DNA from 3 places in the Bhargavaea sp. GQ12 genome. Region 2 is predicted to be linked to each of the others. Evidence: predicted binding sites of a transcription regulator. Region 2 holds the regulator's gene; each other region holds the start of a gene.
The links. The regulator LexA, encoded in region 2, represses DNA repair genes until DNA is damaged. The targets are predictions, from matches to a motif close to CGAACATATGTTCG.

Region 1: AC6CHQ_RS05570 (carbohydrate kinase) is a predicted target of LexA. The motif match lies at 1,526-1,539, and genes of this name have one in related genera.
Region 3: addB (helicase-exonuclease AddAB subunit AddB) is a predicted target of LexA. The motif match lies at 1,779-1,792, and genes of this name have one in related genera.

The regions. Positions count from the first base shown of each region.
Region 1 is NZ_JCAXEU010000004.1:169,149-172,425, reverse strand. It holds gene glmM (phosphoglucosamine mutase) at 1-519, shown strand, start outside; gene AC6CHQ_RS05575 (hypothetical protein) at 636-1,373, shown strand; gene AC6CHQ_RS05570 (carbohydrate kinase) at 1,617-2,711, shown strand; gene AC6CHQ_RS05565 (pseudouridine-5'-phosphate glycosidase) at 2,708-3,277, shown strand, end outside.
Region 2 is NZ_JCAXEU010000010.1:25,545-28,821, reverse strand. It holds gene AC6CHQ_RS10390 (DUF896 domain-containing protein) at 69-302, opposite strand; gene AC6CHQ_RS10385 (YneB family resolvase-like protein) at 359-1,024, opposite strand; gene AC6CHQ_RS10380 (LysM peptidoglycan-binding domain-containing protein) at 1,021-1,329, opposite strand; gene lexA (transcriptional repressor LexA) at 1,498-2,115, shown strand; gene AC6CHQ_RS10370 (SDR family oxidoreductase) at 2,272-2,916, shown strand; gene glnA (type I glutamate--ammonia ligase) at 2,971-3,277, opposite strand, start outside.
Region 3 is NZ_JCAXEU010000001.1:335,763-339,039, forward strand. It holds gene AC6CHQ_RS01575 (AzlD domain-containing protein) at 1-224, opposite strand, end outside; gene AC6CHQ_RS01580 (AzlC family ABC transporter permease) at 224-949, opposite strand; gene AC6CHQ_RS01585 (TVP38/TMEM64 family protein) at 1,086-1,739, shown strand; gene addB (helicase-exonuclease AddAB subunit AddB) at 1,846-3,277, shown strand, end outside.

The DNA.
Region 1 (3,277 bases), on a different contig from region 2:
GACACGGTCGTCTCGACGATCATGAGCAACCTCGGGTTCTACAAGGCGATCGGAAACTATGACGTGAAGAGTGTCAAGACCGCAGTCGGCGACCGCTATGTCGTTGAAGAAATGAAAAAGAACGACTTCAACCTCGGCGGCGAGCAGTCCGGCCACATCATCATGCTCGACTACAACACGACCGGCGACGGCCTGCTGACCGCGCTCCAGCTCGTGAACGTCCTGAAGATGACCGGCCGCACGCTGTCGGACCTCGCATCGGATGTCCAGATGTACCCTCAGGAACTGGTGAATGTCCGCGTCACCGATAAGCATGCGGTCACGGACAACGCCAAAGTCGCCGCGGTCATCTCGGAAGTCGAGAAAGACATGGCGGGCAACGGCCGTGTGCTCGTCCGCCCTTCGGGCACCGAGCCGCTCGTGCGCGTCATGGTCGAAGCCCAGAGCGAAGAAGAGGCCGCCAGCTACGTCAGCCGCATCGCGGAAGTCGTGCGCGGAGAGATGGGCCTGGAAGCTTAATCGAATGAATCAGAGATCCGTCCGGAAAGAATTCCGGGCGGGTCTTTTTCATTCCGGTCGGAACGGGTAAAGAAGACGGAAAGAAGGAATGACTTCCGGGGAAGGAGCGGATGAGGATGGCGAAGTTAAGCTGGATCGCCCTGCCCGTCGCTATCCTGCTGGTGTTCGGAGCTTGCGGGCCGTCGGACGGGCAGGAGGAGACGCAGACGAATGATGACCCTGAACAGGTGAAGCAGGATGTGCTGGGGGATGTATGGGAGAGGGTCATGCAGGAATCCGGTGCCGAACCGAAGCTCCCGAGGGATCTGGAGACCGGCGACCAATATTTGACTGCCAGGGTGGCTGTGAATGCCGAAGGGTATGAAGTGTATTACTATCTGATGGATCAGCCTGTTCCCGTGGACGATCCGCAGCTGGAAGACCAGGCCCCTTATCTCATTGCGGATGCCATTGTCTTTGACAGTGCAGAGGGCGCGCGGGCAGGCGTAAACTATGAGCCCGAGATTCAGGCTGGGCAGCCTGCCGATCTCGGCACCGGCATCACCGGGTATATGGATGCCGGTGCCGGAAACATCCATCTCGTGTGGCATGAAGGACGATGGTCATTCCTCGTGCATCAGCGAAACAGTGAAGAAGCCGGGGACGAGATGATGCAGCTGGCACGGGATATTGTTGAAAAGCTGGAACAGAAGCGGCTGCCGGCCCCGCAGGAAGTTGGTGCCGGCACATTCGACATGAAGGGTGATGGCGCTGCAGCGCACAATCTGCAATGGCAGGCCGAGAACGTCGTGTATTCGGTCCGCTCAAGAGATCATCTCCAGCTGATCGACATCGTGGCCAATATGAATGAATAAAGAACTGTCCGCTTTATAGGGTTCGGTTCAGTTCAGCATAAGCAGGGTCTTTTATTAAACTGTCCGCTTTATAGGGTTCGGTTCATGGAGCCGGACGGTTTTTTCAAACAGGAAGTGGGCATGGTGAAGTAAGCAAGTGCCGCTTAGAATTTCGAACAATTGTTTACCTTTAAAACACTTGACGCATTTAAAGGCATAAGTTTATAATATAAACAAATGTTATTAAGAAAGGAGTGCGGGGGGATGAATGATAAAGAAGCGGCGATTGTTGAGCTGATCCGGCGGAACCCGTACCTTTCCCAGCAGGATATGGCAGAGACGCTTGGAATCTCGAGGCCTGCGCTGGCGAACCTGATATCCGGCCTGATGCGGCGCGGCATCATCCGGGGACGTGCTTATATCCTTTCTGAGGAAAACCGCGTCGTCGCGATTGGCGGGGCAAACGTCGACCGGAAGTTCCACCTCAAGGCATCCGTACAGGCGGGAACATCCAACCCGTCGACGGTCACCTCCTCGGTCGGAGGCGTGGCGCGAAACGTCGCGGAAAATATCGGGCGCCTTGGCCATCCGGTGACTCTTCTGACGGTCGCAGGCAATGACGCTGACTGGCAGCGCATTGAGCAGGCCACCGCGCCTCATGTGGAACTCGCACACACTGCGCTTCTTCCGGGGAGGACGACCGGCTCGTATTCCGCTGTCCTGGACCCTGACGGTGAGATGGCAATCGCGCTGGCCGATATGGACGTGTATGACGAACTGTCACCGGAATACATCGACGCCCATGCACCGGTCGTTCAGGGAGCGGCGCTCGCCGTGATCGACCTGAACTGCCCGAAGGAGACCGTCGCCCATGTGCAGGAGCTGTCCCGCCAGAGCGGAACTGAACTCGCGATTGTTCCGGTGTCGTCACCGAAGATGGACAGGATGCCGGACGATCTTGAAGGTGTCACCTGGTTTATCTGCAACCGGGACGAGGCGGAAGCCTATACCGGCATTTCGGTTAACGACGATGATTCCTGGAAAGAAGCGGTTCGGCTCTTATTGGAAAAAGGGGTCGTGAATGCAATTGTGACGGCCGGTTCAAAAGGGGTCATGGCGGGCAATGCGGACGGGATCCGGCATTACCCGGCAATCAGCAGTGTCCATGTGGAAGATGTGACCGGGGCGGGCGACGCGTTCGTTTCCGGTGTGCTCCACGGACACCTGACCGGCATGGCCTTTGAAGACAGAATTCGCTGCGGGCTCCTGAACGCGGCAAAGACACTTGCTTCAGGCGCAACGGTGCGCCCGGAGCTCTCGGCACAACAACTTAAAACTGAAATGGAGGAACTCCGATGAAACAATATCTCGAATTTTCCAAGGAAGTCAAAGAAGCGATTGAAGCAGGCAAGCCGATTGTGGCGCTTGAGTCGACGATCATCTCCCACGGTATGCCGTACCCTCAGAACGTACAGACAGCACGTGAAGTTGAGCAGATCGTCCGCGATGGCGGTGCGGTTCCTGCGACAATGGCACTGATCGACGGCAAGATCAAAATCGGCCTGTCCGATGACGAGCTTGAAATGTTCGGTAACGCAGACAACGTTGCAAAAGCATCCCGCCGTGACATCGGCTATTTGCTTGCAACGAAACAACTCGGCGCTACAACAGTCGCAGCGACAATGATCTGCGCAGATCTCGCCGGCATCCGGGTATTCGTGACCGGCGGTATCGGCGGCGTGCACCGTGGTGCCGAAACGACGATGGACATTTCCGCGGACCTTGATGAACTCGGCAAGACAAATGTCGCCGTCGTCTGCGCGGGAGCGAAGTCGATCCTCGACATCGGCCTCACACTCGAATACCTCGAAACAAAAGGTGTTCCGGTTGTCGGCTACGGCACGGACGAGCTGCCGGCATTCTTT
Region 2 (3,277 bases):
GTAGTTGAATCTTTTTAAGTTTAGACGAGCCCGGCGGTCTTTACAACCGGATTCAGGCGAAGGCGATGTCAGTTCGGAAATTTGTTGTTTCTGAGCTGTTTTACTTTGTCCGGCGTAATGTCATTGCCCTCCGGGTCGATGACGGTTACGTTCTCGATTGTCTGCTTCATATTGGAACGGAAAACCCCCAAATATTCCTTGCGGAGCAATGTCTGTTCCTTCGCTTCTTCCATCGTCAGTCCGACAGTCTTTTTCTTATTCGCCAATTCATTGATACGGGCGAGCTTTTCGGGTGAAAGCATGAAATCTCCCCTTTCCATTTGTCCTAAACATAAGTAAAAAAAGAGACGAGCGCAACTCATTCGCTCGTCTGTTCTTCCTCGATATATTCTCTGTAGCGGCGATGTACCGTCGCCTTGCTGACATCATGGCCGAGTCCTCTAAGCGTGGAAGCGATCTCTTCGAATGTCAGGCCTTTCTGCCTGAGACTGACAATTTCCCCAAGCGGGACATCAATTCGTTCGCGGCCTTCGGGATTGCCCCGCTTTTTCAGATTCTGCTCAGGACGGTAGCCCTTTTCCACTGCCCGGCGCATGCCCCTGCGAATTTTCGCATTATGCATTTTCCTTTGATATTCCTCGACGATGGCCAATATCTCAAGCAGCATTGTGTCCATTTCATCCAGCGCTGCAGGACCTTTGTCCGTATATGTATAAGTGGATGCCCCTGCCTTCTGCAGAAGGTGCAGCACTGCCACACGGGCATTCCCGCGTCCGAGACGGGTCTCATCCTGGACAAGGACGATTTCCGCCTCACCCTCCCGCACATGGTCGATCAGGTCCAGGAGACCGTCCCGGTCCATATCGTAGCCGCTGTGCCGGTCTTTAAAAACCGAGGTCACCGTAAAGTCAAGCTCGTCCGCAAATGCCCGCAGCTCTTCCTCCTGACGCTCTAGTGACATGTCCTGGGACTCTTTCTCAGTGCTCACCCGGCAATATACAGCACATGTCCGGGCCCGCTTCACTCTCCCTCACCGGCCAGCTGTATATCATCGGAATACATCATTTTAGAGGGTACGAGAAGCGTCTCTCCGGCAAGGATCGTCGAATCATGTTTACCGTTCATCTTGAGCACTTCCTCTATCCATATGTCAGCCGGAAGCGAAGTTTCCGCTTTCTGATGCAGGGCGAACAGTGTATCGCCGGGATTCACTCGGATTTCGGCGGTCATTGCACGTTCCGGCTCTTCCTGTCCCGGCAGCATGGCGACTGAAACAATGGCGATGAGAAATAAGAATACAACGTAAGAATAATTGCGGATCAGGTTCATAAATGGCCCCTCCTAATAGAAATTCGAATGCTTGTTCGTATAATAACCCCATCGTAATGCGAACAGATGTTTTTGTCAAGCGGTTTTCTCGAACCTATGTTTGCATTTCATTGAGACGGCTGATATACTTGGAACTAGCTAATACGTTAAAAGAAGAGGTGAATCCGTTTGAAGAAAATGTCGAAAAGGCAGGAAGCCATCCTGACTTTCATCAAGGAAGAGGTCAGGTCGAAAGGCTATCCGCCTTCCGTCCGCGAAATAGGCGAGGCTGTCGGGCTCGCTTCCAGTTCGACGGTCCACGGCCATCTGGCCCGCCTGGAGAACAAGGGCCTCATCCGCCGTGACCCGACCAAACCCCGCGCTATTGAAATTCTTGAAACCGGCGACGCCATCCCTAAAGCGGATGTTCTTCAGGTCCCGGTCGTCGGGAAGGTTACAGCAGGCCAGCCAATTACAGCGGTCGAAAACATCGAAGAATATTTTCCTCTCCCCGATCAGTACGGCAGCTCGGACGACCAGCTGTTCATGCTGGAAATCATGGGCGAATCCATGATCGAGGCCGGCATCCTGAACGGTGACTATGTCGTCGTGCGCCAGCAGAGCACCGCGAATAACGGTGAAATCGTTGTCGCAATGACTGAAGAGGATGAGGCGACAGTCAAGCGCTTCTTCAAAGAAAGCGGGCATTTCCGCCTCCAGCCAGAAAACCCGTCGATGGATCCCATCATCGTCGACCAGGTATCCATCCTCGGTAAAGTTGTGGGCGTCTACCGCCATATCCAGTAAGATCCTGCAGGGTCGGATCATCATTCAGTCGGCACCGCTTTCCGGAAACGCGCTGCCGGCTTTTTTCATGTCTGCAGCCCGACGTCTTTCCATTGTCCCCTGCCCCTCCGTTCCGATATAGTGGACTCATTAGCATGAGAGGGGAGATGGATCATTTTGAACGTACTTGTCATCGGAGCAAACGGCAAGATCGGCAAGATGCTGGTGAAGCTTCTCGTTGAGAGCGGTGAGCATACACCGACCGCCATGATCAGAAAAAAAGAGCAGCAGGCAGTTTTCGAAAATATGGGAGCACGTACCGTCGTTGCCGATCTTGAAGGCAGCACTGCAGATCTGTCTTCGATAATGGCAGATATGGATGCTGTTGTGTTTACTGCGGGAAGCGGCGGGCATACCGGCCCTGACAAAACCTTGCTGATCGACCTGGATGGAGCCGCCAAGGCAATCGAAGCCGCCGGACAAAAGGGAGTCGGTCGTTTCCTGATGGTGAGCGCAATCGGTGCCGAGGACAGGGAACGCTGGTCTGACGCCATCCGTCCGTACTACGTGGCAAAGCACCACGCCGACAACATCCTCCGAGCGAGTGGCCTGGACTATACGATCGTCCGTCCCGGCCTGCTGCTGGATGAACCCGGAACAGGCCGGGTATCCGCTTCAGAACATCTGGAGCCGGGCGGCATTCCACGGGAAGATGTCGCCCATGCCGTCTTTGAAGCGCTGGACAAGGAGAATACCCGCAACCTTTCCTTCGAGCTAGTTTCAGGCGACACGCCGGTCAGGGAAGCCATAGAACAACTTTAAACAGAAAAGTGAGCGCAACCGATTAGGCTGCGCTCACTTTTTATCTGCGTGCAGTCAGTACATCTTCATGTACTGCTCCCGCTCCCACGGGTGGACTGTTGTGCGGAACATGTTCCATTCCGCTTCTTTTGTGTCCATGAAATTCTTGTAGATATGGCTGCCGAGGGCATTTTGGATGACCTTGTCGTCTGCAAGGGCGCCCAGCGCCTCTTTCAGGCTTGCCGGAAGGTCTTCGATGCCCATGCTCCGGCGTTCACGGAGGCTCATCTCATAGATGTTCTGGTCGACGGATTCCGGAGGCTCCATGCCGTTGCGGATTCCTTCGAGCCCGGCTCCGAGAAGGACAGCCATCGCCATGTAC
Region 3 (3,277 bases), on a different contig from region 2:
GCGGCGGAAGCGAGCCCGATTACACCAAACAGGAGATCATCGGGCTGGGCGTACAGGATAGCCGGAAAGATCAGTGCGCCCAGTACGGCATAAGGAATGTTGCGAAGCACGCCGGATACGGCCGGCGGCAGTTCCTTCCCTTCCAGGAAGGTGAGCGGAATGGCACGCGGCAGGTAAGTCACGACCGCCATGCCCAAGAGCATCCACCAGTACCAGTTACCCATCATGCTCCCTCCTTTCGCTCTACGGCGCGGCGGATCACATTGCCACGGCGCGTGTAGAGAATTTCAACAAAAATCGCGGAAGCGAGCGTCGACACCATGATCGCCCAGCCGGTCGAAAGCAGTCCTGACCAGAAAAAGAAGCCGTTCATCGCGGCCGCTGTCAGTGCGAGCAGGACGACTTTCCTGTTTCCCTTCAGAGAAGGGATAAGAAGCGCGACAAACATGGCGTAAAGCGCGATTGACATCGCTGCCTGCAGGAAAAGCGGCAGGTTGGCTCCGATCATATGCCCGATTCCGCTAAAGATGACCCAGCTTGCATAGGAAAGGATGATGACACCTGCGGCATAGGAAGTCCGGACACGGCCATCGCCGGTCGTGGAGATCACGGAAAAGGTTTCATCGGTGATGCCGAAGGCGTAGACCGCTTTTTTCCATCTGGCATCAGGCTGCATCTTTTCATTGAGCGAAGCCGTCATAAGGAAATGGCGGATGTTCACGATGAACGTGTTCAGTACAATCAGAATGGGGTCCACTTTGGCTGCAATCAGACTGAGGGATATGTATTGGGCAGCTCCGGCAAAGACGAAGATGCTCATGGCCACCGTCTCGATCAGGGAAAGACCGGTTGTCTTGGCGAGCAGACCGAACGTCAGCGCCACCGGGAAGTAACCGATTGCGATGGTCAATCCCGCTTTAAGACCGGCGGAAAGGCTTTCTCGTTGCATGAAATCACATCTTTCTTGCATGATTATAATAAGAATTATACTACAAACATTTCTCGGTGGACGCCTCATTTTGTAGAGTTGCATGAATAGCGTAAAATAAGGGAAATGACACATGAAATCAAGTCGGGGGTAGGACATGGAGAATTGGCTGGATCTTGACACCTTGTTTGAACTGACATCACAATATCGTGCGCTGGGGCCGCTGTTGGGCTTTCTGCTGCCGTTTATCGAGGCATTTCTCCCATTTCTGCCTCTTTTCGTGTTTGTCCTTGCGAATGCCAATGCGTACGGTTTCTTTTTCGGCTTTCTGATCAGTTGGGGCGGAACAGTCGCAGGGTCATACACTGTATTTCTCCTCATCCGGAAATACGGGGATGCGAGGGTGTTCAGGTTCCTTACGAAAAGTGAGCGTGTCCGGAAACTGATCCAGTGGGTGGAGCGCAACAGCTTCGGGCCGTTATTCGTATTGCTCTGCTTCCCGTTCACTCCGTCTTCGCTTGTGAACCTTGTCGCGGGGCTCTCCAATCTGAAGAAGAAGGTGTATTTGTTCACCCTGATGGCCGGAAAGTTCGTGATGATCGGCATCGCCAGCTTTATCGGGCATGATCTGCGCTCGCTGATCACGCAGCCGGGACGTACCGCAGTGGTCGCAATCGTCATTTTCCTGCTGTGGCTGGGCGGAAAGCAACTCGAAAAATGGCTGGAAAAGCGGGTGGAAAATGACTTTAGGTCCATTCAGGAAGAGCAGACAGCAGCAGGGGAAGAAGAGTCACGCGAAAAGGAAAGCTGATCGGATGACCGCAACGCCCCGCTGTGATTACATATGAAAGGAACGTTTGTTCGTTTTTATTTCTTCTATTATACTGTAATGACCAAATAGAAAGGGGTGGCTGCAGATGTCATTCAGGCTGATTACCGGCCGTGCCGGTTCAGGAAAAACCACGATGATCCGGAAAGAGATCGCCGGAAAGCTGCAGGAGAATCCGCTCGGTTCGCCGATTTTTGTCGTTGTACCGGACCAGATGTCTTTCTCCATGGAGAAAAGCCTGTCGACCGAGTTCGGGCTGAAGGGCACGATCCGGGCCCAAGTGGCAACCTTCAAGCGCCTGGCCTGGAGAATCCTTCAGGAGACGGGCGGAATCACCCGGACGGAAGTGAACGGCTTCGGCTATCGGATGCTGATCCGAAGCCTGCTCGCGGAAAACCGTGAAGAGTTCAAGCTATTCCGCCAGGCTGCCGATAAGCGCGGGTTCACGGAGCAGCTGGAAGAGCTTCTGAAAGAATTCAGCCGTTATTGCCTTGACTGCACGAAGATGACCGATATGCACAGTGAGCTGGAGCAAGCCGGGGCGCCGAGGGCACTGCTGGACAAGGCCGATGACCTCGAGCTGCTCATGAGCAAGATTGAGGAGCGGCTTGGTACCGCCTACGTAGACAGTGAAGGTTATCTGGCGCTCCTCGCTTCCCAGATCCGGCATTCCGAACTGGTGAAAGATGCGGAGGTGTATGTGGACGGCTTTGTAACATTCACGACACGCGAACTGGAAATCGTGGAAGCGCTCATGATGCATGCCAAGCGAGTGACTGTCGTTCTGCCCATGGAAGATCCATATGGCGCGCCGACAGGTTCACAGCTGTTTTTTAATGCGCAGGGAAGTGCCGCCCGGCTGATGGATGCCGCCAAGCGGAATGCGGTGGAGATGGAAGAGGGGTTCCACCTCGGAACACCGCGGCGCTTTAGAAGCAAGGCATTGGCCCATCTGGAAGGGGCGTTTGACCGGTATCCGGCACCGACCGCCTCTGCCGAAGGCGATGTGGAGCTGATCCGGGCGGCGGATGCCCGGGCGGAAGTCCACGCTGTGGCCAGAAGGATCCGGCTACTGATGATGTCAGGAATGCGCTACCGGGACATGGCGATCCTGTACCGGCAGCCGGAGGTTTACGATGATCTGATCGAGACGGTGTTTCCGCTCTATGACGTTCCCGTCTTCATCAGCCGGAAAAAGCCGATGCTCCACCATCCGCTTATCGAGTTCAGCCGTTCGGTGCTGGAGGCGGTGGCGGAGGGCTGGGAATATGAAGACATCTTCCGGGCAGTCAAGACCGACCTGTTTTTCCCGCACGGGGCAGACCCGTCGGAATGGCGGGACCGGGCGGACCGCCTTGAAAATTTCGTGCTGGCAAACGGCATCCGCGGGGAGCGATGGTTCGATGAAAAGCGGTGGCAGGTAAAACGCTACCGCGGCCTGGAGTTCCACCGCAACATGCAGACAGACGAGGAACTGGCGATGCAGGAAGACATCCACCTGATCCGGGATGCCATCAGGG